DNA from 3 places in the Kluyvera huaxiensis genome. Region 2 is predicted to be linked to each of the others. Evidence: predicted binding sites of a transcription regulator. Region 2 holds the regulator's gene; each other region holds the start of a gene.
The links. Region 2 encodes sigma-54, which starts transcription at its own class of promoters, with help from an activator protein. Its sites were predicted from a motif close to GTTGGCACANNTTTCGCTNT; they were not measured.

Region 1: a site for sigma-54 is predicted at 2,619-2,638, ahead of glnA (glutamate--ammonia ligase). Genes of this name have one in related genera too.
Region 3: a site for sigma-54 is predicted at 8,321-8,340, ahead of glnK (P-II family nitrogen regulator). Genes of this name have one in related genera too.

What each region holds. Positions count from the first base shown of each region.
Region 1 covers NZ_JBEFLV010000016.1:13,056-23,312, forward strand. Annotated here, with positions in the region: gene glnL (nitrogen regulation protein NR(II)) at 1-914, opposite strand, end outside; gene glnA (glutamate--ammonia ligase) at 1,121-2,530, opposite strand; gene typA (ribosome-dependent GTPase TypA) at 2,910-4,733, shown strand; gene ABOC97_RS16275 (GntR family transcriptional regulator) at 4,949-5,659, shown strand; gene ABOC97_RS16280 (sugar phosphate isomerase/epimerase family protein) at 5,667-6,647, shown strand; gene ABOC97_RS16285 (MFS transporter) at 6,752-8,017, shown strand; gene ompL (porin OmpL) at 8,089-8,781, opposite strand; gene ABOC97_RS16295 (MFS transporter) at 8,849-10,257, opposite strand, start outside.
Region 2 covers NZ_JBEFLV010000004.1:63,314-73,570, forward strand. Annotated here, with positions in the region: gene mtgA (monofunctional biosynthetic peptidoglycan transglycosylase) at 1-130, shown strand, start outside; gene npr (PTS phosphocarrier protein NPr) at 192-464, opposite strand; gene rapZ (RNase adapter RapZ) at 461-1,315, opposite strand; gene ptsN (PTS IIA-like nitrogen regulatory protein PtsN) at 1,349-1,837, opposite strand; gene hpf (ribosome hibernation promoting factor) at 1,895-2,182, opposite strand; gene rpoN (RNA polymerase factor sigma-54) at 2,205-3,638, opposite strand; gene lptB (LPS export ABC transporter ATP-binding protein) at 3,683-4,408, opposite strand; gene lptA (lipopolysaccharide ABC transporter substrate-binding protein LptA) at 4,415-4,969, opposite strand; gene lptC (LPS export ABC transporter periplasmic protein LptC) at 4,938-5,513, opposite strand; gene kdsC (3-deoxy-manno-octulosonate-8-phosphatase KdsC) at 5,510-6,076, opposite strand; gene kdsD (arabinose-5-phosphate isomerase KdsD) at 6,092-7,078, opposite strand; gene ABOC97_RS05835 (calcium/sodium antiporter) at 7,093-8,067, opposite strand; gene mlaF (phospholipid ABC transporter ATP-binding protein MlaF) at 8,256-9,068, shown strand; gene mlaE (lipid asymmetry maintenance ABC transporter permease subunit MlaE) at 9,076-9,858, shown strand; gene mlaD (outer membrane lipid asymmetry maintenance protein MlaD) at 9,863-10,257, shown strand, end outside.
Region 3 covers NZ_JBEFLV010000011.1:155,782-166,038, forward strand. Annotated here, with positions in the region: gene queC (7-cyano-7-deazaguanine synthase QueC) at 1-255, opposite strand, end outside; gene ABOC97_RS13475 (SgrR family transcriptional regulator) at 323-2,023, opposite strand; gene cof (HMP-PP phosphatase) at 2,123-2,941, shown strand; gene ABOC97_RS13485 (PLP-dependent cysteine synthase family protein) at 2,986-4,035, opposite strand; gene ABOC97_RS13490 (Lrp/AsnC family transcriptional regulator) at 4,151-4,609, shown strand; gene ABOC97_RS13495 (SmdA family multidrug ABC transporter permease/ATP-binding protein) at 4,635-6,410, shown strand; gene ABOC97_RS13500 (SmdB family multidrug efflux ABC transporter permease/ATP-binding protein) at 6,403-8,181, shown strand; gene glnK (P-II family nitrogen regulator) at 8,390-8,728, shown strand; gene amtB (ammonium transporter AmtB) at 8,762-10,048, shown strand.

The sequences.
Region 1 (10,257 bases), on a different contig from region 2:
ACCATCGGGTAGAACAGCGTGTCCTGTAAATGTGATGGAATGCCGGGACCGTTGTCTTCAACATCGATACGGGCGGCCAGGCGATAGCGTACGCCGTGAAGCGTGAGCTGAAATGCAGTACGGGTGCGCAGGACTATTTCACCCCCTTCCGGCCCTAAAGCTTGAAGGGCATTGCGCACGATATTAAGCAGAACTTGTTCTATCTGATCGGGATCGTGCGGAAGCTCCGGCAGGCTCGGATCATAATCACGGACCAGCTTGATGTTATCCGGTAGCTCCATTGAGACCAGCTTCACGACCCGCTCGGCCACTTTATGAATGCTCTCAGTCACATGTGTGCCGGGATGCTGTGGCCCAAGCAGACGGTCAACCAAATTACGCAGGCGGTCGGCCTGTTCGATAATGACGTTGGTGTATTCAGTCAGCGCCGGGTCAGGCAACGCTTTGCTAAGCAGCTGTGCTGCGCCGCGTAGGCCACCCAGCGGGTTTTTTATCTCATGTGCCAACCCACGCACCAGATCGCGTGCTGCGATTTGCTGAGCGTGCTGGAGCTGCTCCTGGCTCAAACGTCGTTGGTTATCCATCGGCGCCATTTCTAGCAGAATATAACCATCCGGCAGACGCTGCGCCGTGAGCGAGAGAATATGTGAACGACTGTCGATGACCAGCGTCACCTCGTTATCGGTAAATCCCTGGCCGGTTTGCAGGCTTTCCTGCATTAAGGCGATATTGAGCGAAAAATAGCTCAGGAGTTCAGGTAACGGGGTGCCAAAAAGTTTACGCGCGCTTTGCGCCAACAGCTGCTGTGCTGCGGGATTGGCGTAGTGAACGGCCAGGTCGTCATCGACTAATAGGATGCTGTTGATTAACGAATTAAGGATCTGCCCAGCATCGGGCAGTGCGCCTGTTGCCATTTAGCAGTCTCCTGAAAAGGCTTGCACTGTTTTAGTGCAGTATAGCTTTTAATTGATAAAAAGCGCGAAAGATCAGTTCGTTGGTGGAGAAAAAAGCCCATCCTGAGATGGGCTGAAAGTTTCCACGGCAACTCAATTCCAGGTGTTGCGCCAGAGCCTGTTGGCCATGGCGCGACGTCAGCTGGACAGTACAACTCAAATTTCGATTAAACGCTGTAGTACAGCTCAAACTCTACCGGGTGCGGCGTCATGCGTACGCGGTCGTTTTCTTCAATACGCAGACCGATGTAAGCGTCGATAGCTTCATCAGTGAATACGCCGCCAGCCGTCAGGAACTCACGGTCTGCGTCCAGCGCATTCAGTGCTTCTTCCAGAGAACCTGCAACCTGTGGGATCTCTTTCGCTTCTTCCGGCGGCAGGTCGTACAGGTTTTTGTCCATGGCTTCGCCAGGGTGGATTTTGTTCTTGATACCGTCGAGGCCCGCCATCAGCAGTGCTGCGAAGCACAGGTATGGGTTAGCCGCTGGGTCCGGGAAGCGCACTTCGATACGACGCGCTTTCGGAGAAGCAACCACTGGGATACGGATGGAAGCAGAACGGTTACGGGCAGAGTAAGCCAGCATAACTGGTGCTTCGTAGCCTGGGACCAGACGCTTGTAAGAGTTGGTGGTTGGGTTCGCCAGGGCGTTGATCGCTTTAGCGTGTTTGATAACACCACCGATGTAGAACAGCGCTTGCTCAGACAGGCCTGCGTATTTGTCGCCGGAGAACAGGTTTACGCCGTTCTTGGACAGAGACATGTGGCAGTGCATACCGGAACCGTTGTCGCCAAACATTGGTTTTGGCATGAAGGTTGCGGTTTTACCGAAGCGGTGAGCAACGTTGTGTACAACGTATTTGTAGATCTGAATTTCGTCCGCTTTTTTGGTCATGGTGTTAAAGCGGGTGGCGATTTCGTTCTGACCCGCAGTCGCCACTTCGTGGTGATGCGCTTCAACGACCAGGCCCATTTCTTCCATGATCAGACACATGGTAGAACGGATGTCCTGGGAAGAATCGACCGGAGGAACCGGGAAGTAACCGCCTTTCACGCCTGGACGGTGACCTTTGTTACCACCTTCGTATTTGGTGGAGGAGTTCCATGCGCCTTCGATATCATCGATAGCCACGTGGGAACCAGAGATGGACGCACCGAAACGAATGTCATCAAACAGGAAGAATTCTGGCTCTGGCCCGAACAGAACGGTGTCCGCGATGCCGGTAGCGCGCAGATATTCTTCAGCACGTTTAGCAATGGAGCGCGGGTCACGGTCGTAGCCCTGCAGCGTACCTGGTTCCAGGATGTCGCAACGAATGATCAGGGTAGACTCTTCAAAGAACGGGTCAATGAGCGCAGTAGAAGCATCTGGCATCAGAACCATGTCTGATTCGTTAATGCCTTTCCAGCCGCCGATTGAGGAGCCGTCAAACATTTTGCCTTCTTCAAAGAATTCGGCATTTACCTGATGAGCAGGAATAGTGACGTGCTGTTCTTTACCTTTGGTATCGGTGAAGCGCAAATCGACAAACTTCACTTCGTGCTCGTTCAGCATCGTCAAAACGTGTTCAGCGGACATACTTAACATCTCCCGGATTTATCATTGTCGTCGTGGTAACGAGGTCTTCAATCACTGCTTAAAGTGGCGTTGTTGCCCTAAAAAATATAAAGCGAAATCTGTGCCAACTTTTAAATTACCCCCAAAAGGCGTTATCATGCGCACCATAGTGCAAAAGGGCTGCACCACGATAGCTTGTTTGCACCATTATAGTGCTTATCTGTGATTGTTGAGCACCATATTGGTGCAAATTGCGATTAGGTGCCCTTTTTATGCTCCGTGAAAGCGATCACAAAGAAACTCTGCAATACTTGTTTGCGGAGGATCTCTGTGATCCTGTTTTGTAGTGCGATTAATCCGTGTACAATAACGCGCTATTTCTAATGCCCGAGGCAAAGTTGTGATCGAAAATTTGCGTAACATCGCCATCATCGCGCACGTTGACCATGGTAAGACTACCCTGGTTGATAAGCTGCTCCAGCAATCCGGTACGTTTGATGCGCGTGCTGAAACACAAGAGCGTGTGATGGACTCCAACGATTTGGAGAAAGAGCGTGGGATTACCATCCTCGCGAAAAACACCGCAATCAAATGGAATGATTACCGTATCAACATCGTTGATACCCCAGGGCACGCCGACTTCGGTGGTGAAGTTGAGCGCGTCATGTCTATGGTTGACTCCGTGCTGCTGGTTGTTGATGCAATGGATGGCCCGATGCCGCAGACGCGCTTCGTGACCAAAAAAGCATTTGCCCACGGTCTGAAGCCGATCGTCGTTATCAACAAAGTTGACCGTCCGGGCGCACGTCCTGATTGGGTTGTTGACCAGGTATTTGACCTGTTCGTTAACCTTGACGCGACCGACGAACAGCTCGACTTCCCTATCATTTATGCTTCCGCGCTGAATGGTATTGCGGGTGTTGATCACGAAGATATGGCGGAAGACATGACCCCGCTGTATCAGGCGATTGTTGACCACGTACCGGCTCCAGACGTAGACCTGGATGGCCCGCTGCAGATGCAAATCTCCCAGTTGGACTACAACAACTACGTTGGTGTTATCGGTATCGGCCGTATCAAACGCGGTAAAGTGAAACCAAACCAGCAGATCACTATCATTGATAGCGAAGGCAAAACCCGTAACGGTAAAGTCGGTAAAGTTCTGACCCACCTGGGTCTGGAACGTATCGACAGCGACCTGGCGGAAGCTGGCGATATCATCGCGATCACTGGTCTGGGCGAGCTGAACATCTCCGACACCATCTGCGACCCGCAGAATGTTGAAGCGCTGCCAGCGCTGTCCGTAGATGAGCCAACCGTAACCATGTTCTTCAACGTAAACACCTCTCCATTCTGTGGTAAAGAAGGTAAATACGTTACTTCTCGTCAGATTCTTGACCGTCTGAAGAAAGAACTGGTACACAACGTGGCACTGCGCGTTGAAGAAACCGAAGACGCCGATGCGTTCCGCGTTTCTGGCCGTGGTGAACTGCACCTGTCCGTTCTGATTGAAAACATGCGTCGTGAAGGTTTCGAAATGGCGGTTTCCCGCCCGAAAGTAATCTTCCGCGAAATCGATGGCCGTAAACAAGAGCCATTCGAAAACGTAACGCTGGACGTCGAAGAGCAGCACCAGGGTTCTGTCATGCAGGCACTGGGTGAGCGTAAAGGCGACCTGAAAAACATGAATCCAGACGGAAAAGGCCGCGTACGTCTCGACTACGTGATTCCTAGCCGTGGTCTGATCGGCTTCCGTTCAGAATTCATGACCATGACCTCCGGTACCGGTCTGCTGTACTCCACCTTCAGCCACTACGACGACGTTCGTCCGGGTGAAGTGGGCCAGCGTCAGAACGGCGTTCTGATCTCCAACGGCCAGGGTAAAGCAGTTGCGTTCGCACTGTTCAGCCTGCAGGACCGCGGTAAGCTGTTCCTGGGTCACGGTGCAGAAGTTTATGAAGGCCAGATCATCGGTATTCACAGCCGTTCTAACGACCTGACTGTAAACTGCCTGACCGGTAAGAAACTGACCAACATGCGTGCTTCCGGTACTGACGAAGCAACCACGCTGGTCCCAGCTCAGAAAATGACTCTGGAGCAAGCTCTGGAATTCATCGATGATGACGAACTGGTAGAAGTAACACCAACTTCTATCCGTATCCGTAAACGTCACCTGACTGAAAACGATCGCAAACGTGCGAACCGTGGTCCTAAAGAAGATTAATTTCTCTCTTTAGCGGATACAAAAACCTGCCAGCGATGGCAGGTTTTTTTTTGCCTTGTGGCTGGCACGGAGTATTTCTATTCCCATGTTTGGTTGTGGCTACTTCTTAAGAGAGGTTTGTCACAATTATCCGCAAAGTTCCGCGACGCTATTTGCGTTCTTTTTTCCCGTGAGCGTAAGATGCATCATCTGGTTTAAACCAAAAGGGTTAAACAATGACGGCGAATCAGTCAACCGTTGAAAATGCGAAAGAGAAGTTAGACCAGTGGTTAAAAGATGGCATCACCACGCCGGGCGGCAAACTCCCCTCGGAAAGAGAACTGGGAGAGCTGCTTGGCATTAAGCGTATGACGCTGCGTCAGGCGCTGCTGAACCTCGAGGCAGAGTCAAAGATATTCCGTAAGGACCGCAAAGGCTGGTTCGTAACGCAAGCGCGGTTTAACTACAGCCCGGAATTGTCTGCCAGTTTCCAGCGTGCGGCGATTGAACAAGGGAGAGAACCTTCCTGGGGATTCACGGAGAAAAGCCGTGTGAGTGACCTTCCGGAAATGGTACTCCCACTGACGTCTGCGATGCCTTCCGACGAACTCTACCGGGTGACGGGCTGGGGGGCACTGGAAGGACATAAAGTTTTCTATCATGAAACGTTTATTAATCCTGAAGTCGCACCGGGTTTTATTGATCAGCTTGAGAACTACTCTTTTTCTTCCGTCTGGGAAAAGTGCTATCAAAAAACGACGGTTGTAAAAAAACTGGTATTCAAACCCGTCAGAATGCCGGGCGATATCAGTAAATACCTTGGCGGTTCTGCCGGTATGCCCGCTATTTTGATTGAAAAGCATCGAGCTGACCAGGATGGCAATATTGTACAAATAGACATTGAATATTGGCGGTTTGAGGCAGTTGACCTCATCATTAATCTGTAGGTGTTTTATGCTCACAATAAATAATGCTAGAAAGATTTTACAACGTGTCGATGACCTTCCTCTTTATCTTCACGCTTACGCGTTTCATTTAAATATGCGCCTGGAGCGGGTATTACCTAATGATTTGCTGGATATTGCATATGCAAACAAATTACGTGGAGTGAAAATTCATGTGCTGGACGGCGAGCGTTTCGCGCTTGAGAACATGAACGACAGCGAACTTTCAGCCTTTGGGGATAAAGCGCGCAAACTCAAACTTGATGTTCATATTGAAACCAGTGCTTCAGATAAAAAATCTATCGACCAGGCTGCAACCATTGCCTTAAAAACCGGTGCTTCATCGGTCCGCTTTTACCCGCGTTATGAAGGTCATTTGCAGGAAGTGATGTCAGTGATTGCGGGTGATATTGCCTATCTTCGCGACGCTTATCAGAACAGCGGCCTAACCTTCACTATTGAGCAACACGAAGATCTGACAAGCCATGAATTGGTCTCGCTTATCAAGGAAAGTGGGATGGAATCACTCTCCTTACTGTTTGATTTTGCGAACATGATCAATGCGAACGAGCGTCCTCTGGATGCGCTGAAAACCATGTCTCCCCATATTACCCAGGTGCATATTAAAGATGCGCTGATCGTTCAGGAAGAAGGTGGGTTGGGTCATAAAGCCTGTATTTCTGGTCAGGGTGAGATGCCATTCCAGGCCCTGTTAACTGACCTTATTTGTTTGGGCGACGAGCAACCGCAGGTGATGGCTTACGGTCTGGAGGAAGAAGTAGATTATTATGCACCTGCTTTTCGTTTTGAGCACGAGGGTGACAATCCGTGGATCCCTTATCGTCAAATGAGTGAAACACCGTTACCTGAAGCCAGTGTGCTGGAAGCGCGATTGCTCAAAGAAAAAGAGGATGCCGTCAATCAGATAAAATATGTTCGTTGCGTCCTGCAACAAATAAAAAAAGAGGCGGAACATCTGCTCACTAATTAATAACATTTAAATTCACTCGCCGTTAGTAAAAACCATTCTATGTGAATGGCCGGTATCCTATTGCCTTAAATTCAGTGATTCTAAAAGATCGCTTAGGGGATGTTATGCTCACGAAAAAGAAATGGGCGTTATTTAGTCTATTAACGCTGTGTGGCGGTACAATTTATAAATTACCCTCATTGAAGGATGCATTTTATATACCGATGCAGGAATACTTCCATTTAACCAATGGTCAAATTGGTAATGCGATGTCGGTAAACTCATTTGTTACCACGGTCGGTTTTTTCCTGTCCATTTATTTTGCCGATAAGTTGCCGCGCAAATACACCATGTCTTTTTCGCTGATTGCGACCGGGTTGTTGGGTATCTATTTGACAACCATGCCGGGCTATTGGGGCATCCTCTTTGTCTGGGCATTGTTTGGTGTGACCTGCGACATGATGAACTGGCCGGTGTTGCTGAAATCGGTGAGCCGGTTGGGTAATAGTGAACAGCAAGGGCGCCTGTTCGGCTTCTTTGAAACCGGCCGGGGAATTGTTGATACCGTGGTCGCGTTTTCCGCGCTGGCCGTCTTTGCCTGGTTTGGCAGCGGTTTGTTAGGGTTCAAAGCGGGTATCTGGTTCTATTCCATCATTGTGATGGCGGTCGGTGTCATCATCTTCTTTGTGCTGAATGACAAAGAAGAAGGCCCCGCGCTTGAGGTGAAAAAGGACGACGATGAGCCTAAAAACACCAGTATGTCCTCGGTGTTGAAGGATAAAACCATCTGGCTTATCGCCTTCAACGTCTTCTTTGTCTATGCCGTTTACTGCGGTTTGACCTTCTTCATTCCGTTCCTGAAGAACATCTATATGCTGCCAGTGGCGCTGGTGGGCGCGTATGGCATCATTAACCAATATTGCCTGAAAATGATTGGCGGGCCGATTGGCGGCATGATTTCCGATAAAATTCTGAAATCACCGAGTAAATATTTGTTCTATACCTTTATGATCAGCACCGTCGCGCTGGTGCTGTTAATTATGCTGCCTCACGAAAGCATGCCGGTTTATTTAGGGATGATGTGTACGTTGGGCTTTGGCGCTATCGTTTTCACTCAGCGTGCGGTCTTCTTTGCACCAATTGGTGAGGCGAAAATTGCTGAAAACCAGACCGGTGCCGCCATGGCGCTAGGCAGTTTTATCGGCTATGCCCCGGCGATGTTCTGCTTCAGTCTTTACGGCTACATTCTGGATTTGAATCCGGGTATCGTGGGCTACAAAATCGTCTTTGGCATTATGGCCTGCTTCGCGCTTTGCGGTGCAGTAGTTTCGGTGATGCTGGTTAAGCGTATTAACCAAAGGAAGAAAATGCAGGAAGCGACACCGGCGTGATGTGATTTGGATTCAGCCTGGTAAGGAAAAGCCGCTGAATATCAGCGGCTTTCTCATCGACGTCATCTTGCTTAGAAGAAATATTTTGCCCCAATACGAATCTGGTTTTGCTCCCGGTGATAGGGCTCCACATTACGATCTAACCAGCGCAATTCAAGATAGGGTAGCCAATTTTCATTGATTCGATACTTAAAGGTATTGGTAATTTCCCAATGATGGTCTTTACCGTTACTACTATTAAAGTCATTTACTCGCATGAAGTAATGTGGTTCAAAAGTATAGAAGAACTTATCAGTAATGCTGAAGTTCCAGTAGTTGCCGATCTCATAGGTATCGTTGTTATCCTGATCGCCATTTAAATCGGTTGAGCTGTAGTTATTATGGTTATACCGGTTACGAACCGTGAGATTAAACCATTGGGTGAATTTATAATTAACATCCAGATAAACCGCACCGCCAGACCCAATGCTTTTATCATTTATTAACCCACCGGGTTGGATAGTTAATTTGTCAGTCGGTTTAAATAAAGGGTACCAGCCTTCAATTTCGTTATACCCATGCTTTAGTTCATCTTTACGTTGCATTGTATAGGTGTTAGTCAGCATGATTCCTGCACCCATATCAGAGTTATAGCCAACGCGTAGCATGAACTCCATCTGATCGGACGCCAGATTATAGGCTTCGCGGTTTTCCACGTAGGCACCGGCAAAAACAGAGGTTGAGACAATAGAGGATAAAAGAATCATTTTATTTAAATTTTTCATCGTAAATCCATTTTTTAAGCGTAGGGAGGCCGCTATCCATTTAGATAGATTAAGCGGCAATTATTTTTTATATTTCAGCAGTAGATATGCTGTTATGGTTTTTAATTTCTGGCTGTCGTTTGTTTATTTTTCTTTGTGCTATTTCCTCAATAATAAAGGCAAAGCGTGATTCATTTAATTTATAAAACAAACCCATCGTGAATGCAGCGATAATAGCTAACCCACAGGGCCAAAGGAAAATTAGCTGCCGTAAACCAAGCAACGTGGTATCGCTTTGGACAATGTTGGGAATATAGCCAATTTGCGTGAGCATAATTCCCGGTAGAAAACCCGCAAGAGCGGCAGAAATCTTGCGAGAGAAGGTATAGCCGGTGTAGACCGAACCCTCAGCGCGGATCCCCGTTTTCCATTCGCCGTAATCAACCGTATCCGGGACCAACGCCCAGTTCAGGCTGTTAACGAAAGCAGTGCCGAAAAATGCTATGCATGAGAACATCACAAATAAGAGTGACGTGCTGCCCCAGATAAAGTTCAGTACATCACCTACCGCCCACATAGCCAGGCCGCCGAGATAAACCTGTTTTTTCCCAAAGCGTTTTACCGCCGTAGGCACCAGCAATACCCCAAACAGAATGCAGCCCATACTGAAGAACCCCATCCACGATAGAAGGTGGATATCGTTAAGCACGTATTGGGTGTAGTAAACCTGAATTGCGAGCTTGATGTTAAATGCAGCCAGCGTACACAGGTTAGCAATACACAACACCAATAGCGGAGGGTTGCGGAAAATGGCACAGAATGATTTGAGAATGCTCGGTTTGTGATGGGCTGGTACCATCTCGATATAACGTTCTTTCACTCCCTTAAAGCACCACCACATACTGAATAGCCCACAGACAGAAAAGATCAGAGCCGCAATCAGATAGCCGAGAGAAGGTGAGTGAGTAAACAAGGCCTGAATCGGCATAAATCCAACGGTGCACAGCAGCAAACCGAGCGTTGCGCCTCCCTGTCGCCATGCGGCAAGTTCGGCCCGCTGGTGGGGGTTTTTGGTGATGGCGGGCACCATTGCTCCGTACGAGCAGTTCATCAAGCTATAAAACAAGCCAAACAGCATAAACAGCACCGTTGCCAGCGCGGTTTTAATCGTCAGCGTGAAATCCGTCGCTAAAAATTGCGCCGTAGCGACAAGTGTGACGGGAAATGAGGCGTACAGGATAAATGGTCTGAATTTTCCCTTTGCGCCAATGTGACGCCGTGAATCCAGCAGAACCCCTGTCAGCATATCAGTAAAGGCCGTGAAGAATTTCGCCACCAGAAAGATAACTCCGCCATAGTACGCGGGCATCCCCAGTTCATCGGTATAAAACTTCAGCAGATACAGCGTACCGATACACAGCATCAGGTTTGAACCGAAGTCACCTAACCCGTAGGCGCACTTTTCTTTCAGGCTCAGTTTCAGCGTGAGTGGATCGT
Region 2 (10,257 bases):
GCTGCCAAACCCGATTCGTTTCAAGGCTAATGCGCCGTCAGGCTATGTGCGCAGTCGTCAGGCGTGGATTTTACGCCAGATGAGGCAGTTGGGTGGGGAAGGGTTTATGCGGGAGAATAAGCTTTATTAGCCTGATTCACGTGGTGTTACCCAGCTTGTAGCCGAATGGCGGCGCAAGCGCCCCATCCGGTCTAGTCTTCGTCGAAACCGGCGTTAAACAGCGCGATCACCGCTGCCAGCGCTTCGACTTCCTGCGGCCCGGTGGCTTCGACTTCAATCTGCCGCCCTTTGGCCGAGTCCAGCATCAGTAGCGCAATCACGCTGTTGGCTTCCGCTTCGGTGCCTTCATCATTACGCAGCAGCACTTCAGCGTCGAAATCCTGCATCAGTTCGAACAGCTTCATGGCTGGGCGGGCGTGCATGCCCAGCTTATTGGTGATTTCAACGGTCTGCTTTACGGTCATGATTTACGTTTTTCCAGCGTCCGATGACGAGACTGCACGTTCTTACCGCGCGAGCGGAAGTAGTCAGCCAGCTGTTCGGCAACATAGACCGAACGGTGCTTACCGCCAGTACAACCAATGGCTACCGTTAAATAGCTGCGGTTGTTGGTTTCCAGCATAGGTAACCATAGCTCAAGATAGCTACGCGTCTGGTAAATAAAGTTGTGTACTTCCGTATGGCGATCGAGGAAGGCGGCTACCGGCTTATCGAGCCCGGTCATTGGGCGCAGCTTCGGATCCCAGTGTGGGTTTGGCAGGAAGCGCACGTCAAAGACGTAATCAGCGTCAATTGGAATACCGTGCTTGAAGCCGAAGGACTCAAACACCATCGTCAACTCGCGTTCACGTTTACCCAGCAGGCGGGTACGCAGCATTTCAGCCAGCTCGTGGACGGACATTTCAGAAGTATCAACGATGAGGTCGGCGCGCGAGCGCAGCGGTTCCAGCAGATTGCTCTCTTCATCGATGGCGCTTTCCAGCGACAGATTTTTACTCGACAGCGGATGCAAACGGCGAGTGTCGCTGTAGCGACGAATCAGCGTGTTGCGGTCGGCATCAAGGAACAGTAGCTGAGGTGAGAAGTTCTCCGGCAGACTTTCCATCGCCCGTTCGAAGATTTCCGGTGATTCCGGCATGTTACGCACGTCGATGCTGACGGCCGCCGATATTTCACGATCGGCCAGGGTTTTTGCCAGCTCAGGCAGCAGCACAACCGGGAGGTTGTCGACGCAGTAAAACCCCATATCTTCCAGCGCGCGCAGGGCAACAGACTTTCCCGAGCCAGAGCGGCCGCTGACGATCATCAGTACCATGTACCGTTTCTCCTCAGTACGATGTGATGTCCATTATTCATCATCGTGGGTTTCCGTATCGGTGATGATTTGATAGAGCTCTTCGTCGCTCTGCGCCGAGCGCAGACGGCGACAAATGGTTTTATCCGCCAGACGTTTCGCCACCAAAGAGAGCGTATGCAGGTGGGTTTTGGTCTGGTCGGCCGGCACCAGTAGCGCAAACAGCAAATCAACAGGCTGATTATCGATGGCGTCGAAGGCAATCGGCGTTTCCAGTTGCACAAAGACACCCACCGCGCGCAGCGTATCCTCTTCCAGTTTACCGTGAGGAATAGCGATGCCGTTGCCGATGCCGGTACTGCCCATCTTTTCACGGGTCAGAATGGCTTCGAACACCACCTGCGGAGGCAGGCTAAGCTGTTTAGCCGCCAGCTCGCTGATGATTTCCAGCGCACGTTTTTTACTCTGACAGTGCACTGCACTGCGGGTACATTCCTGGTTAAGGACATTGCTCAGTTGAAGAGCCGAATCATTATTTGTCATAATTTCACCTAAGCACCGCCCGATATGCGGGGGCATATCGGGCGATCGCTCGGACAATCAGTGTTGTTTTAGTTTATCTTTGTGTTTATTCAACTGTCTCGACAGTTTGTCGATCAAGCCGTCGATGGCGGCGTACATATCCTTCCCTTCCGCACTGGCATGAAGTTCGCCGCCGTTAACATGCAATGTTGCATCCGAGATGTGCGTCAATTTTTCCACTTTTAACACAATATAGACCTGATTGATCCTCTCGAAATACTGTTCGAGCTTAACGAATTTCGCATTGACGAATTCGCGCATCGCTTCGGTAATTTCGACGTTGTGTCCAGTGATGTTGAGCTGCATAGTGTCTTCCTTATCAGTAGAGTCAGACCAGTTGTTTACGCTGGTTAGACGGCGGGATGGATAAAGACTCTCGGTACTTTGCAACGGTACGCCGTGCCACCATGATACCCTGTTCAGAGAGCAGGGTGGTCAGTTTACTGTCGCTCAGTGGTTTCGCGGGATTTTCCGCGGCAATTAATTTCTTCACCAATGCGCGAATTGCCGTGGAAGAGGCTTCGCCTCCGCCTTCGGTACTCACGTGGCTGGAGAAGAAATACTTAAGCTCAAAAATGCCCCGTGGGCTATGCAAATACTTTTGCGTGGTAACACGCGAAATCGTGGACTCGTGCATCTCGACGGTCTGGGCGATATCCGCCAGCACCATCGGTTTCATATGTTCTTCGCCGAGATCGAAAAAGGCCTGCTGCTGTTCAACGATGCAGCGACTGACGCGCAGCAGAGTATCGTTACGGCTCTCAAGACTCTTAATCAGCCATTTGGCATCCTGCAGGTTGCTGCGGATAAACTGGCTATCGGCGTCGTTACGGGCGTTATTACACATACCAGCGTAGTGCTGGTTTATCTGCAAACGCGGAATACTGTCGGCATTCAGCTCAACCATCCAGCGGCCGTTGACCTTACGGACCAATACGTCAGGAATCACGTATTCCGGCTCACCGGTCTGGATCGACTGGCCCGGGCGCGGATCTAACGATTGAATTAGATCGACGGCTTCCTTCAATACGTCTTCTTTCAGACGCGTGACGCGCATAAGCGAGCGGAAGTCATGGTTGGCGAGGAGATCAAGATGCTCGGCAATGATCAGCCGTGCTTCGGTAATTCGCGGTGTGTCTGGGCTGAATTGTGAAAGCTGGATCAACAGGCAGTCACGCAGATCTTTAGCGGCTACGCCAACCGGATCGAAGCGCTGGATACGTTTAAGAACCGCTTCCACTTCATCAAGGCCGATTTCGTCATTGCCGATACTCTCACGAATATCTTCCAGCGTGACGGTGAGATAGCCCGTTTCATCTACGGCATCAACAATCGACGTGGCAATGGCGCGGTCGGTGTCGGTAAACGGCGTCAGCTCAACCTGCCACATCAGATAGTCCTGCAAGGACTGGGTGGTTTCACCCTGATAGACCGGCAGCTCGTCGTCCTGATAATCAACCCCGGTGCCTGACGGCGTCCCGGCGGTGTAGATTTCATCCCAGCTAGCGTCTAGCGGCAGCTCTTCAGGCATCTCTGCCTTTTCCAGCGCGTCGACGCTATCCAGCGTTTCGGTATCAACGGTTTCCTGGGTTTCTACTTCCTCGTGAAGATCGGTTTGCTCAAGCAGCGGATTGCTTTCCAGTGCTTGCTGGAGTTCTTGCTGAAGTTCCAGCGTTGACAATTGCAACAGACGGATCGCCTGTTGCAACTGCGGCGTCATGGCAAGCTGTTGGCTGAGCCTTAATTGCAAACCTTGCTTCATGTTCAGAACGAATCTCTCCCGCTAACGTCGTTAACCATACCCTATCAGAGTCTGAAGTCTTCCCCAAGATACACGCGTTTAACTTGTTCGTCTTGTAGGATCTCTTGAGGTGTTCCGTGGGCAATCAAATGCCCCTGGCTGACGATATAGGCGCGCTCACAGACCGCTAATGTTTCGCGCACATTATGGTCGGTGATAAGGACGCCAAGGCCGCTGTCGCGCAGGTGTTCGATAATACGTTTGATGTCGATAACAGAGATCGGGTCAACGCCGGCAAACGGTTCATCCAGCAGGATAAATTTAGGGTTTGCCGCCAGCGCACGGGCAATTTCTACACGGCGGCGCTCACCACCGGAGAGTGCCTGGCCTAAGTTGTCACGCAGGTGTTCAATGTGGAACTCTTCCATCAGCTCTTTGGCGCGGTCTTCACGCTGTTCGGCGCTCAGATCGTCACGGATCTGTAGCACCGCCATCAGGTTGTCATAGACGCTCAGACGACGGAAAATAGAAGCTTCCTGCGGCAGATAGCCAATCCCGCGACGGGCACGGGCGTGCAGCGGTAGTAAGCTGATGTCTTCATCATCGATGATGATATTGCCGGCGTCGCGCGGAACAATCCCTACCACCATGTAGAAGGTAGTGGTTTTACCCGCGCCGTTAGGCCCGAGAAGGCCGACAATCTCACCGGAATTCACGGTCAGACTGACATCTTCCACGACGCGACGGCCTTTGTATGCTTTCGCCAGGTTTTTTGCAGTTAATGTCGCCATAACGAATTAGTTACTCTTTTTCTGGGCCGGGGCCTGGCCTTTGGATTTGTCCTGAATCTGCGACGGAACCAGAACGGTGGTGACGCGTTTACCTTTGTCGCTAAACGCCTGCATTTTCTGCTCTTTCACCAGGTAGGTAATCTTGTCGCCTTTAATATTGCTATCAAGCTGCTCAAGATAAGCGTTGCCGGTCAGCACCACGAAATCGTTCTGCAGTTCATAGTGCATTTTTGACGCATGGCCTTTCACTGGTTTGCCGTTGTCCTGCATCTGGTAGAAGGTCGCCGGATTACCGTAGCCGTCGATCACCTCTTTGCCCTTTTGATCCGCCGGGCGAGTCACCACGACTTTGTCGGCATTAATTTTGATCGTGCCCTGCGTCACCACCACGTTGCCGGTGAAGGTAACAATATTGCCCTGCATATCCAGCGACTGCTGATCGGATTCAATATGAATCGGCTGATCGGTATCTCCGGTAAGCGCCATTGCCGGCAGGCTAGCCGCTAACAAGGAACCCGCGAGCGCCAGCTTAAGGCTGAGTTTGTTTGTTCTGAATTTCATAAGAGGTTCTAACCTTTTCAATCAGCTCGGCGGTTTTGCTGCGTAAATTGCCGCGCATTTTCAGGCCGCTGGAATTAAATGATGTTCCGTATAACGTCACGAGGTCGTCAGAGGCAACGTCCTGAGTAATCAGGTTCACCTGGGCATTATCCGTCGTAATCTTACGCAGTTGTGCATCTTCTGTCAGCGCGTTGATTTCAACGTGCCCGTAGAGGTACAGCATGCGATCGTTAGTCAGTTTGGCTTTATCTGCTTTAATCGACCAGGTTGGTACTTTATTAGTATCAAAAGTTGTCAGTACCGGGCGGGTAAACCACGACAGTGCCTGATCGGAAAAATACTCCACGTGCTCGGCAATTAACCGGTAGCTGAGCGCGCCTTCCGGGCTGTAAACCACGGTATCGGTATGTTCGCTTTGATAGGTCGGATCATTGGCATTCGCCACATACTGGCTGGTATCGTCCTTGTCGGCAAGATTCAGGCCGATGAGGACCAGTGCCGTCAGTGCGAGCAGAATAATCACCCAACGTCTGGTTTTACTCATATCGATTGCCCTTTGGCTTCGTCCAGCTTACCTTGTGCCAGCAGTAACAGGTCGCACACTTCGCGGACAGCGCCGCGGCCACCCGCAATACGGGTGACGTAATCTGCGCGTGGCAGCAGCAGCGGGTGCGCATCGGCAACGGCGACGCTTAAGCCGATTTCTGCCATCACCGGCCAGTCAATCAAATCGTCGCCAACGTAGGCAACTTCATCCGGCTGCACGTCGAGCTTCGCCAGCAGTTCGCGGTAGGCGATGAGCTTATCTGACTGCCCCTGATAGAGATGGGTGATGCCAAGCGTTGTGCAACGGTCTTCTAACAGTTTAGCTTTTCGCCCGGTAATAATCGCCACATCGATACCTGAGGTGAGGGCGCAGCGAATACCGTAGCCATCACGCACGTTGAAGGCTTTTAGCTCTTCACCGTTGTTACCCATATAGATAAGGCCGTCCGAGAGCACCCCGTCAACATCGAGGATCAACAGGCGAATTTTTTCCGCCTGCGCAATAAATTGTGGGCTCACCGGGCCATAACAGGTGGCGACCGGGGTAACAGCATGACTCATTCTTTATATCCTTGATTACACTACGCCTGCGCGCAGTAGGTCGTGCATATGTATCACACCTAGCAGATGGTCGCCATCGGCAACCAGCACGCAGGTGATATGACGTGATTGCATCAGGTTCAGGGCGTCCACCGCCAGCATTCCTGGGCGAATACGAATACCGCCCGGCGTCATCACGTCGGCAATGCCGAGAGTGCGAACGTCAACGCCATTTTCGAAGATCCGGCGCAGGTCACCGTCGGTGAAAATGCCTTTAATCTGCATATTGTCATCGCAGATGGCGGTCATACCCAGGTTCTTACGGGTAATTTCCAGCAGCGCATCGCGCAGCGAAGCATCGATGCTGACGTGCGGAATTTCATCGCCAGTGTGCATGATATCGTTAACCCGCAGCAGCAGCTTGCGGCCGAGTGCGCCACCGGGGTGTGACAGAGCAAAATCTTCTGCCGTAAAGCCACGTGCTTTTAATAGCGCGACGGCAAGGGCATCGCCCATCACCAGTGCCGCGGTAGTGCTGGAGGTCGGCGCCAGCCCTAACGGACAGGCTTCGCGCGGTACCTTCACGCACAGATGAATATCGGCGGCACGCCCCATGCTGCTGTCAGGCTTACTGGTCATGCAGATAAGCGGCACGCGCAGGCGTTTCAGCACCGGGATCAGCGCCAGAATTTCATTGGACTCGCCGGAGTTGGACAGGGCGATAACCACGTCCTGCGGCGTGACCATGCCTAAGTCACCGTGAGCCGCTTCGCCGGGATGGACGAAGAACGACGAGGTCCCCGTGCTGGCAAAGGTCGCCGCCATCTTACGGCCAATATGCCCGGACTTGCCCATCCCCATCACCACGACTTTGCCGCTGCAGTAGAAAATCTTCTCGCAGGCGTCGCTGAAATCCTGATTAATGTATTGATCGAGCTGTTCCAGCCCTTCCCGTTCAATCTCCAGAACTTCTTTTCCCGCCTGCAGGAAATCGAAATTCGGCTGCAAATCTATTTGCGACATAGTGTTATCCCGATTCATTCGATGAAAAGCGGCGTGCCCCAACAGAGCAGTGCCAGCCATACCATAAATCCGCCGATCAACAGCAAGCCCGCGCCACGGCCTATCTGGCGGCGGCGCCAGCACAGTAGGGCGAAAACAACGCTGACCAATACCATTACGCCATAGTCTCGACTGAACGCGAGTGGGTTAAATTGTCCTGGCGCGATAACGGCAGGGATCCCCAAAACGATAGCGATATTAAAGAAATTGGAGCCGATGATATTGCCGACAGCGATATCATTCTCGCCTTTACGTACCCCGGCAATTGCGGTGGCCAGTTCAGGCAGACTGGTGCCTAGCGCCACAATAGTCAGGCCAATGGTCAGTTCACTCATGGCGAAATAGTTCGCCATCACCGTGGCATTATCTATAACCATGCGGGTCGCCATTGGCATGATGATGAGTGCGACACCAAGCCATAAGCAGGCGACGGGTAACGAACCGTCGCGCGGCAGCTCGGCTAGCTGCTCCTGCGTAAATTTGTCATTACCCTGACGTTCGGCCAGCCGGGCTATTTTAATGATAAACAACAGCCACAGGACGGTGAGAATAAATAAAAACATGCCGTCGAGGCGGGACAGCTCGCCATCATACAACACATATCCTGCCAGCAGGCTCACTACCAACATTAGCGGTATTTCGCGGCGCAGGATATCAGAATGCACGGTAAACGGGTGGAACAGCGCGGTGAGCCCGAGGATCAGCAGGATATTGACGATATTGGATCCGATAGCGGTACCGATGGCCACATCGACCTGCCCGTGAAGCGAGGCGGCGGCGGAAACAATAATTTCCGGTAGCGATGTGCCTATACTGACAATAGTCATGCCAATAATCAGCGGCGGGATCCCTAAAGCACGGCAAAGAATTGACGCGGAATACACCAGGCGGTCAGCGCTGTATACCACCAGAAGTAAACCAATAATTAACAGAGCCGTAGCTAAGAGCATCTAAAATCCTTTATTCGGGTATAATCGTCGGCCCGCACATCTGGGCGTAACGAATTCCTAATTTTGACTTTATGCGCAGGAAAAGTAAAACAAATGCCAGATTTCGTTAACCAGAGCGGTTAGGATTCTGTAAGAATGCAGGGGCAAGCAGGAGTTTGCCCTAGTTAAGGACCTGGAAAGGTAAGCCTATGAGCCAAAATCTAGCGAATCTGGTCGATATGCGTGACGTCACGTTTTCTCGTGGCAATCGCGTCATTTTCGACAACATATCGCTTTCGGTGCCACGCGGCAAAATCACCGCGATAATGGGGCCGTCGGGGATTGGCAAGACCACGCTGCTGCGCCTTATTGGTGGGCAGATCCCCCCGGATAGCGGAGAAATCCTCTTTGACGGTGAGAACGTGCCGCAAATGTCGCGCTCCCGTCTTTATACCGTGCGTAAGCGCATGAGTATGCTGTTTCAATCGGGTGCATTGTTCACCGATCTGAACGTGTTTGATAACGTCGCCTACCCGATTCGTGAGCATACCAATTTGCCCGCGCCGTTGCTGAAAAGCACGGTGATGATGAAGCTGGAGGCCGTCGGCCTGCGCGGTGCGGCGAAGCTAATGCCATCTGAGCTGTCCGGCGGCATGGCGCGACGCGCTGCGCTGGCGAGAGCCATTGCGCTTGAGCCGGATCTCATCATGTTTGATGAACCGTTTGTTGGTCAGGATCCCATTACCATGGGCGTACTGGTTAAGCTGATTTCCGAACTCAACAGTGCGCTGGGTGTCACCTGTATTGTGGTTTCTCACGATGTGCCGGAAGTGCTGAGTATTGCGGATTTCGCTTACATCATGGCAGACCAGAAAATCATCGCTCACGGTAGCGCCACCTCGTTGCAGGAAAACGCCGATCCTCGAGTGCGCCAGTTCCTCGACGGTATCGCCGATGGCCCGGTGCCATTCCGTTTTCCTGCGGGCGATTATCGCCGCGACCTCATCGGTACAGGGAGCTAAACGACTCATGCTGTTAAATGCACTGGCAGCGCTTGGACATCGCGGAATTAAGACCATCGCGACGTTTGGGCGAGCTGGGTTAATGTTATTCAATGCCGTTGTTGGCAAGCCGGAGTTTCGCAAGCATGCGCCGCTGCTGGTTCGCCAACTGTACAACGTCGGCGTACTTTCGCTGGTCATCATCATCGTGTCGGGTGTGTTTATCGGCATGGTGCTGGGGCTACAAGGGTATCTGGTGCTGACCACCTATAGCGCTGAGACCAGTCTCGGCATGCTGGTGGCGCTATCGCTGCTACGTGAGCTAGGACCAGTTGTTGCCGCACTGCTGTTCGCCGGGCGCGCCGGTTCGGCGCTGACCGCCGAAATCGGTCTGATGCGCGCCACCGAGCAGCTTTCCAGTATGGAAATGATGGCGGTGGATCCCCTGCGTCGTGTGATCTCTCCTCGCTTCTGGGCCGGCGTGATTTCCCTGCCGCTGCTGACGATTATTTTCGTCGCGGTAGGCATCTGGGGTGGTTCGCTGGTTGGCGTGAGCTGGAAAGGTATTGACGCCGGGTTCTTCTGGTCGGCGATGCAAAATGCGGTGGACTGGCGTCTTGATCTGGTGAACTGCCTGATTAAGAGCGTTGTTTTCGCCATTACGGTGACATGGATTGCGTTATTTAACGGTTACGATGCGATCCCCACTTCTGCCGGAATCAGCCGCGCGACCACCCGTACCGTGGTGCATGCGTCGCTGGCGGTTCTTGGGCTGGACTTTGTGCTGACGGCACTGATGTTTGGGAATTGAGTGAATGCAAACGAAAAAGAGTGAAATCTGGGTCGGTATTTTTTTGTTGATTGCCCTGCTGGCGGCACTGTTTGTGTGCCTGAAGGCCGCAGATGTGTCGTCGATAAAATCGGAGCCAACCTACCGCGTATACGCCACCTTCGATAACATCGGCGGCCTGAAGAGCCGTTCTCCGGTGCGTATTGGCGGCGTGGTGATTGGACGAGTTGCTGATATCAGCCTCGATCCGAAAACGTATCTACCGCGTATCGCTATCGATATTGAAGACACCTATAACCATATTCCGGATACCAGCTCGCTGGCCATTCGGACTTCAGGTTTGCTGGGTGAGCAGTATCTGGCGCTGAACGTCGGCTTTGAAGACCCGGAACTGGGAACGTCTATCCTTAAAGATGGCAG
Region 3 (10,257 bases), on a different contig from region 2:
TTCGTAATCGGGCACTGGGATGCTGTCGCGGGTCAGGCTGCTGACCGCCAGTTCGTTTAGCAGGGTAACGTCCAGCACCTTGTGTGCACGAGCGCCAAGAGAGATCGCCAGTTCTCGGGCGACATCAATTTCGGCGCGATGGCGCTGGCCATAATCAAACGTGACGCAGTGAACTTCATCGTATTGATGCAGCGCCTGCACCAGGCATGTAGTGGAGTCTTGTCCACCGCTAAAGACGACAACGGCACGTTTCATGGCATTTCCTGTCTGTGGTTCTCAAAGCCGTTATGGTAACGCCTGCGCGTCGCGGCGACCAGCTTCTTCACCGGGTATCCGGCGGCAACCAGGCTTCGGAGAAGTCAAACCAGCCGCGGGCATTCAGGCGAATGCCGTTAACCCCCGGCGGTGCGCTGACCTGATATTGATAGTTAAACAGCGGCGTCAGAATGGCCTCGCGCATCAGACGGGTAAAAATGCGTTTGAGCGCGGCAATACGCAGCGAATCGTCCGGCTGTGCCTGGGCTTCATCCAGCGATTCCTGGACCAGGCGCGACTGTTCATCGGTAAACAGCGCGGGCCACAGGGCATCGCAGCGTAACCACTGCTCGAGCGCGTACTCGGGCATCTCACCAATCAGTCGGTCGCCCATAAACAGATCGGCCTGCGGCAGGTCCGTGCAGCCGTTCCAGCTTTTAGCATCGTAAAAAATGACCGTCAGTTCGCAGCCAAGCCCGGCTAAGGCGGTTTTTAACTGCTCGGCCATGGTGTGCAGTTCGACGGGAAGGTGGTAGATGAGCGTAAGCCGGGACGGCAACGCAACATCAGGGGCATCTTGTGCCAGTGGAATCGCCCAGCCCGGCAGCATCTCCTCGCTGGGGGTAATCAGGTTTTCGCCCAGCGGCAGGCTTTGCAGCAGCCCGGATCGGTGGATAAGCGCCATCACTCGCTGCGCCTGCGCCATGCTAAGCCGTGGACTCTGGCGAAGCGCCAGATAACAAAAGCCCAGGCTGATACTGTGGCTCACCAAACGCAATTTCCCCAGTTCTTCTGGTTTACCAATCGCGATTTGCACCGGATGCTGGCAGCTGGTGCCTAAACCCTGCTCAAATAGCTGGGGCGTGATCCAGTACTCAATTGCCTGCAGCAGCGGGTGGGCAAGATGGTAGCGATGATGGCTTTCAATGCGTACCAGTTCCGGCTCGAAGATTTTGTACATGAACGGGCCGGTACCCTGATCTGGCTCATCCGGATGCGCCAGCACGCTGCAATAGCTCGCCAATCGGTGCGCAAGCCAGTAGTCCGGGCGGTGCAAGGTAAAGGTCAGACACTGGGGATGGGTCTGGCTGATGTCTTTGACGCTGGAGAATAGCCTTGCCAGCTCAGGGAGCGTCAGCAGCATCAGCAGGCGGCGACGCAGTTGATCGGTCTCCACCGCGTCTCCGTTGTGCCAGTGCAGCGTGGAGCGAATATAAAATTGCCAGCACAGGCCGTCCGGTGAGACCGACCAATGGTGCGCCAGGTCGCCGCGTGGCTGTGAGGCATCATGATTAAAACGGGTCAGGCCGGAGTAAATTTGCCCGGCCAGGTGCTGTTCGGCGCGCCCGGCGAGAAAACCCGGCTGCAACGGTTCGAGAGGGCGATAGTAGGGAATACGCAGCGTTGGCGTATTGTTTTGCCACTGACCGCCGAGAAACGGATGCAGTAGCGCCCGCAGCTCTACCGGCGCAATCTGCGCCAGCTCCAGCGCGTTATGCTGCTGTCCGCGTTCCAGCGCGGTTTCCATCATTTCGTTGCGCAGCGCTTCCGGCGTGGTATGAAACGCCAGGCTTCCGCGCTTACCGCGCCCGGACTGTGCCTGCCAACTGAGCCAACCCGCTTCCTGTGCCTGGCGCAGCAGCGTACGAACATGCCGTTCGCTACAAAAACAGAGGGCAGCCAGCTCGGCGATGGTGACCTGCTGCGTTTCCCCCTGCGACGGCTGCCACAGACGCTGAAACTGATTTAAACGATTTAACAGACGCATAGAAACCCGGAACAATAAATGTGAAGTATTCAGTATTACTTCCGTATATCCCAGCGGATACTGAGTGGCAAGAGAGAGCGATCACAGGCGGGATAAATAATGGCAAGACTGGCAGCGTTTGATATGGATGGCACCCTTTTGATGCCTAACCATCGTTTGGGTGAGAGAACCATCGCGGCGCTTAAACGGCTGCGCGAACGCGATATCACGCTGACTTTTGCCACCGGGCGTCACGTCCTGGAGATGCGTCCGCTGATTGAATCGCTGTCGCTGAATGCCTATCTCATTACCGGCAACGGCACGCGTCTGCATTCGCAGCAGGGCGAAGTCATGCACCGCAGCGATCTTTCCCCCGATGTTGCCGAACAGGTGCTGCACAGCCACTGGGATACCCAGGCCAGCGTTCACGTATTCAATGATAACGGTTGGTTTACCGGGCGTGAGATCCCCGAAATGTTGCAGGCGCATGTCTACAGCGGTTTTCGCTACCAGCTGCGCGATCTGCGACGGATCCCGGCGCATCAGGTGACCAAGGTCTGTTTCTGCGGCGATCACGATGATCTCTGCCGCCTGCGAATTCAGCTGGTGGAGGCATTGGATAAGCGTGCCAACATCTGTTTTTCGGCAGTTGACTGTCTTGAAGTACTGCCGCCGGAAAGCAACAAAGGCGCAGCGCTGACGGTGCTGAGCAGCCATATCGGCGTTGGAATGGATGAATGCATGGCCTTTGGTGATGCGATGAACGACCGTGAAATGCTGGGGCTGGTGGGTCGCGGCGTGATTATGGGTAACGCGATGGGGCAACTTAAAGCGGCATTGCCCCATCTACCGGTTATCGGAAACTGCAACAATCAGGCGGTTTCCCACTATTTAATGCATTGGCTGGATACACCGAATCTTCCTTATTCCCCCGAATAGAGAAAATTTCCAGCAAGCCAGGCTCAGATGATGCCTGGCTTTTTTTATTGCCCGATAAGCTGCTGAATCTGCTGGTGCCACGGCATTACGTCGCCAATGTTTGTCGCTACCCACTGCGGATTGTAATAGGTATCGAGATAGCGCTCGCCGCTGTCGCACAGCAGCGTCACAATCGCTCCGGTTTTACCTTCCTCGCGCATTTGCGCGGCGAGCTGCAGTGCGCCCCACATGTTGGTGCCGGTGGATGCGCCGACCTTACGGCCTAACTGGGTCTCCAGCCACTGAGCGGTAGCAACGCTTGCCGCATCCGGCACGCGCATCATGCTATCCACCACGTCAGGAATGAACGACGGTTCGACGCGTGGGCGACCGATACCTTCAATTTTACTGCCGACGGTGCCGCGCAGGCTGGCGTCGCGGTGCTGCCAGTAATCCATGAACACCGAGTTTTCCGGATCGACTACCATCAATTGCGTCTCGTAGCCCTGGCAGCGGATATAGCGGCCAATGGTGGCTGAGGTGCCGCCGGTACCTGCGCTCATCACCACCCAGGCCGGAACCGGATTTGGCTCATGGGACATCTGGCGGAAGATACTGTCGGCGATGTTGTTGTTACCGCGCCAGTCGGTGGCGCGCTCGGCGTAGGTGAACTGATCCATATAGTGGCCGTCCAGCTCACGGGCCAGTTTTTCCGACGCAGCATAAATTTCACAGGCGCTCTCCACGAAATGGCAGCGGCCGCCGTAAAACTCAATCTGTTCGATTTTGCGTTTCGCTGTGCATGAAGGCATAACGGCGATGAATGGCAGCCCCAGCAGGCGGGCGAAATAGGCTTCGGAAACCGCCGTTGAACCGGATGAGGATTCAATAATGGTGGTGCCTTCTTTAATCCAGCCGTTGCACAGGCCGTACAGGAACAGCGAACGCGCCAGACGGTGCTTCAGGCTGCCGGTCGGGTGGGTGCTTTCATCTTTGAGATACAGCTGAATGCCGGGAAAAGCCGGTAGCGCCAGACGAATCAAATGCGTATCGGCGCTGCGTTGATAATCGGCGTTAATTTCGCTAATGGCGTTTTTGACCCAGGTGCTATTCATCGTGTTTATCCGTTTGTCATTTTGTGCCCAGCATAGCGAAAAGCACAGAAAAAATTGTTGCCATCTGGCCTTTAAAATAGAATGAAGAGAGAAATATTTTCTCCCGGTGACCCTTATGTTAGATAAAATTGACCGAAAGCTGCTCTCGCTTCTGCAGAATGACTGCACGCTCTCTTTGCAGGCACTCGCCGATGCCGTTAATCTGACCACCACACCGTGCTGGAAACGGCTCAAGCGGCTGGAAGACGATGGCGTTTTGATTGGGCGCGTCGCGCTGCTGGATGCGGAAAAGCTGGGGCTCGGGCTCACGGCCTTCGTGCTGATTAAGACCCAGCACCACAGCAGCGAGTGGTACAGCCTGTTTGTCAGCGAAGTGACGAAAATGCCTGAGGTCCTCGGTTTCTGGCGCATGGCTGGGGAATATGACTACCTGATGCGCGTTCAGGTGGCTGACATGAAACGCTACGATGATTTTTATAAAAGCCTGGTGAACCGCGTCCCTGGACTGTCGGACGTCACTTCGAGCTTTGCGATGGAACAGATTAAATCCACCACCGCTCTCCCCATCGGATAACACTTTATCTCTGGAATTTTACCGCGTGCGATTATTTGCTCAATTAAGCTGGTACTTCCGTCGGGAATGGCGTCGCTATCTCGGCGCAGTTTCCCTGCTCATTATCATTGCCATCCTGCAGCTTATCCCACCGAAGGTGGTCGGCATTGTGGTCGATGGCGTCACGCAGCACCACTTCTCGGCCGCAACGCTGCTGATGTGGCTTGGCACCATGGTTCTGATTGCCATCGTGGTTTACCTGCTGCGCTATGTCTGGCGCGTGTTGCTGTTTGGTGCCTCCTATCAGCTCGCCGTTGAACTGCGTGAGGATTTCTACCGCCAGCTCAGCCGCCAGCATCCCGAATTCTATCTGCGCCACCGTACCGGCGACCTGATGGCACGCGCGACAAACGATGTCGATCGCGTGGTGTTTGCCGCCGGTGAAGGGGTGCTGACGCTGGTGGACTCGCTGGTGATGGGCTGCGCGGTGCTGATTGTGATGTCCACTCAGATCAGCTGGCAGCTTACGTTGCTGGCGCTGGTGCCGATGCCAATTATGGCGCTGGTCATTCATCGTTACGGCAATCTGCTGCACGAACGCTTCAAGCTGGCGCAGGCGGCATTCTCCAGCCTCAACGACCGTACTCAGGAGAGCCTGACCAGTATTCGCATGATCAAGGCGTTTGGCCTTGAAGACCGCCAGTCCGCGCAGTTTGCCGCCGATGCGGCGGATACCGGGATTAAAAACATGCGTGTGGCGCGCATTGACGCCCGCTTCGACCCGACTATCTACATCGCGGTTGCGATGGCGAACCTGCTGGCAATTGCCGGCGGAAGCTGGATGGTGATGCAGGATGAGTTAACCCTCGGCCAGTTAACCAGCTTTATGATGTATTTGGGGCTGATGATTTGGCCAATGCTGGCGCTGGCGTGGATGTTTAACATCGTTGAGCGCGGCAGCGCTGCCTATAGCCGTATCCGCACGCTGCTGGCGGAAGCGCCGGTGGTTAATGATGGCACCCAGACAGTACCTGAAGGGCGTGGCACGCTTGAGTTGGCTATTCGTCACTTTAGCTACCCAAAAACGGAAAAACCGATGTTGACCGACGTCGACGTCACCCTAAAACCGGGCAATATGCTTGGTATCTGTGGGCCAACCGGTTCGGGAAAATCGACCATTCTGTCGCTGATTCAGCGTCATTTTGACGTCGATGAAGGTGATATTCGCTTCCACAACATCCCGCTGCGCCAGCTACAGCTAGACGCCTGGCGTAGCCGTCTGGCGGTAGTGAGCCAGACGCCATTCCTGTTTTCTGACACGGTCGCCAGTAATATAGCGTTGGGCTGCCCGAGCGCCACCCAGGACGAAATTGAACAAGCGGCGCGGCTGGCCTGCGTTCATGACGATATCCTGCGCCTGCCGCAGGGTTACGAGACTGAAGTCGGCGAGCGCGGCGTGATGCTCTCCGGCGGGCAAAAGCAGCGTATTTCGATTGCGCGCGCGCTGTTGCTGGATGCGGAAATCTTGATTCTCGACGATGCGTTATCGGCGGTTGATGGCCGTACCGAACACCAAATTCTGCACAACCTGCGGCAGTGGGGTGAAGGGCGGACGCTTATCATCAGCGCCCACCGCCTGTCGGCGCTGCTTGACGCCAGTGAAATTATTGTGATGCAGCACGGGCACATCGCCCAGCGCGGTCAGCACGAACAGCTAGCGGCGCAGTCGGGTTGGTATAGCGATATGTATCGCTACCAACAGCTAGAAGCGGCGCTGAACGACGCGCCGGAAGAAGATAAAACGGAGGTGGCCAATGCGTAGTTTTGGGCAACTGTGGCCAACCTTAAAACGCCTGCTGGCCTACGGCTCGCCGTGGCGAAAACCGCTGTCGATTGCGGTTTTGATGCTGTGGATTGCTGCGGCGGCAGAAGTCAGCGGTCCGCTGCTGATAAGCTATTTTATCGACAATATGGTGGCAAAAGACCTGCTGCCGTGGGGCAAAGTCATCGGCCTTGCGGCCGCCTATGTCGGCTTACAGCTTCTGGCGGCAGGGCTGCACTACAGCCAGTCTCTGCTGTTTAACCGGGCGGCGGTCGGCGTGGTACAGCAGCTGCGCATCGATGTGATGGATGCCGCGCTGCGTCAGCCGCTGAGCGAATTCGATACCCAACCGGTGGGGCAGCTGATATCCCGCGTGACCAACGATACCGAAGTGATTCGCGACCTGTACGTCACGGTAGTGGCGACGGTGCTGCGTAGTGCCGCGCTTATCGGCGCGATGCTGGTGGCGATGTTCAGCCTCGATTGGCGGATGGCGCTGGTGGCGCTGGCTATCTTCCCGGCGGTGATGACGGTGATGATTATCTATCAGCGTTACAGCACGCCGATTGTGCGCCGCGTTCGCGCTTATCTGGCGGATATCAACGACGGTTTTAACGAAGTCATCAACGGTATGAGCGTTATCCAGCAATTCCGTCAGCAGGTGCGCTTCGGCGAGCGGATTGGTGAAGTGAGCCGTTCGCACTATCTTGCGCGTATGCAGACGCTGCGGCTGGATGGCTTTTTGCTGCGTCCGCTGCTCAGTCTGTTCTCCTCGCTGGTGCTGTGTGGTCTGTTGATGCTGTTTGGCTTTAGCGCGAGCGGCTCAATTGAGGTCGGCGTGTTGTACGCATTTATTAGCTATCTTGGCCGCCTTAATGAGCCACTGATCGAACTGACCACTCAGCAGTCGATGCTGCAACAGGCGGTGGTCGCTGGGGAGCGCGTGTTTGAGCTGATGGACCGTCCACGCCAGCAGTACGGGCAGGATATTGCCCCGCTGGCGAGCGGCGATATTGATATCGACAATGTGTCGTTTGCCTACCGCGATGACAAAATGGTGCTGCAAAACATCTCGCTGTCGATCCCGGCGCGCAGTTTTGTGGCGCTGGTCGGCCATACCGGCAGCGGGAAAAGTACCCTTGCCAGCCTTCTGATGGGCTACTACCCGCCAAACTCGGGCGAGATTCGCCTCGGCGGTCGTCCGTTGCCAAGCCTTAGCCACCAGGTGCTACGTGAGGGCATCGCGGTGGTGCAACAGGATCCGGTGGTGCTGGCTGACTCCTTTTTCGCCAACGTGACGCTGGGGCGTGAGATTAGTGAGGAGCAGGTTTGGCAGGTACTGGAAACGGTGCAGCTGGCGGAAATGGTACGCGGCATGAGCGACAGCCTTTACACCCATCTGGGCGAGCAGGGGAATAACCTCTCCGTCGGGCAAAAGCAGCTGTTGGCGCTGGCTCGCGTGTTGGTGGATACCCCGCAGGTGCTGATCCTGGACGAGGCAACCGCCAATATCGACTCCGGCACCGAACGCGCCATTCAGCAGGCGCTGGCTGCCGTTCGCCAGCACATTACGCTGGTGGTGATTGCCCACCGTCTGTCGACGATTGTTGATGCGGATACCATTATGGTGCTTCATCGCGGTCAGGCGGTCGAGCAGGGGTCTCATCAGCAACTGCTTGAAGCAAAAGGGCGATACTGGCAAATGTATCAGCTACAGCTGGCCGGTGAGGAATTAGCCGCCAGCGCTCAGGACGATGCATTGACCGCCTGATGCACCAGCGACAGGCATTTTTCTAACAGAATGCATTTGTGACACGCATCATGCACCCGCATGGTGCGTTTTTCTTTTTTATCCCGCCACAACGCCGCCTTTATCCCTGATTTTACCGCCTCGCATGGTGATTTTGATTTTTGGCACGCCCCTTGCTTTACCTAATTCGTGTTCGCAGCCATTACCGAATTCTGACTGGAGGGGATCTATGAAGCTGGTTACCGTGGTAATCAAACCATTCAAACTTGAAGACGTTCGCGAAGCGCTGTCTTCAATTGGCATTCAGGGCTTAACGGTGACAGAAGTGAAAGGCTTCGGTCGTCAGAAGGGTCATGCTGAGCTGTACCGCGGCGCGGAATACAGCGTCAACTTCCTACCGAAAGTAAAAATTGATGTGGCTATCGCCGACGATCAGCTCGATGAAGTCGTCGATGTGATCAGCAAAGCCGCTTACACCGGAAAAATTGGCGACGGTAAGATTTTTGTCGCCGAACTGCAGCGCGTTATCCGTATTCGTACCGGCGAAGCCGACGAAGCGGCGCTGTAATTCCCAGCCAGCACAGTGATAGGGATCGAGATGATGAAAAAAACAATGGTAAAAACGGGGTTGAGCGCACTGGCGCTGTTGCCGGGTCTGGCGATGGCCGCTCCTGCGGTCGTGGATAAGGCCGATAACGCCTTTATGATGCTGTGTACCGCGCTGGTGCTGTTTATGACCATTCCGGGCATTGCATTGTTCTACGGCGGCCTGATTCGTGGCAAAAACGTGCTCTCCATGCTGACGCAGGTCGCGGTGACTTTCGCACTGGTGTGCGTACTGTGGGTGGTTTATGGCTACTCGCTGGCGTTTGGTACAGGCGGCAGCTTCTTCGGCAGCTTCGACTGGATCATGCTGAAAAATATTAAGATTACTGACCTGATGGGCTCCTTCTATCAGTACATCCACGTGGCGTTCCAGGGTTCCTTCGCCTGTATTACCGTGGGGCTGATTGTCGGTGCGCTGGCGGAGCGTATCCGCTTCTCTGCGGTGTTGATCTTCGTGGTCATTTGGCTGACGCTCTCCTACGTGCCAATTGCACACATGGTATGGGGCGGTGGTCTGCTGGCCAGCCACGGCGCGCTCGACTTCGCTGGTGGTACGGTTGTACACATCAACGCCGCGGTTGCTGGCCTGGTCGGTGCGTACCTGATTGGTAAACGCGTGGGCTTTGGCAAAGAAGCATTCAAACCGCATAACCTGCCGATGGTGTTTATCGGTACCGCGATCCTCTATTTCGGTTGGTTCGGCTTCAACGCCGGTTCCGCTAGCGCCGCGAACGAAATCGCCGGTCTGGCCTTCGTCAATACCGTGGTTGCTACCGCAGCCGCAATTCTCGGCTGGGTGTTCGGCGAGTGGGCGCTGCGCGGCAAACCATCTCTGCTGGGTGCGTGTTCAGGTGCGATTGCTGGTCTGGTGGGGATCACCCCAGCCTGTGGTTATATCGGAGTGGGCGGTGCGCTGATTCTGGGTGTTGTTGTCGGTTTGGCGGGGCTGTGGGGCGTGACTTCACTGAAACGTCTGCTGCGCGTCGATGACCCTTGCGATGTGTTCGGTGTACACGGCGTGTGCGGCATCATCGGCTGTATCCTGACCGGCATCTTCGCTTCAACGGCGCTTGGCGGCGTGGGCTACGCAGAAGGCGTGACCATGGGCCATCAGGTTCTGGTACAGCTGGAAAGCATCGGCATCACCATTGTCTGGTCTGGCGTCGTGGCCTTCATCGGCTACAAAGTGGCAGATTTGACCGTCGGTCTGCGTGTTCCAGAAGATCAGGAACGTGAAGGTCTGGACGTCAACAGCCACGGCGAAAACGCCTACAACGCTTGATATCCGTAACCGGGGAAGGCGGTGACGCCGACCCTGGGTTTTTCAACCGCGAAGTTTGCGCCTCGCCTGAAAGACCGGAAGTTATCTCCAAAGCCAAAAAAGCCTCCCATTGGGAGCAATGTCGATCAGTTAAGGATCGGTTGACCGATCCTTAATCTGCGGCACTATAACGGCTTCCATAACAGGGAGCCGTTTTCTTATGCCACTTC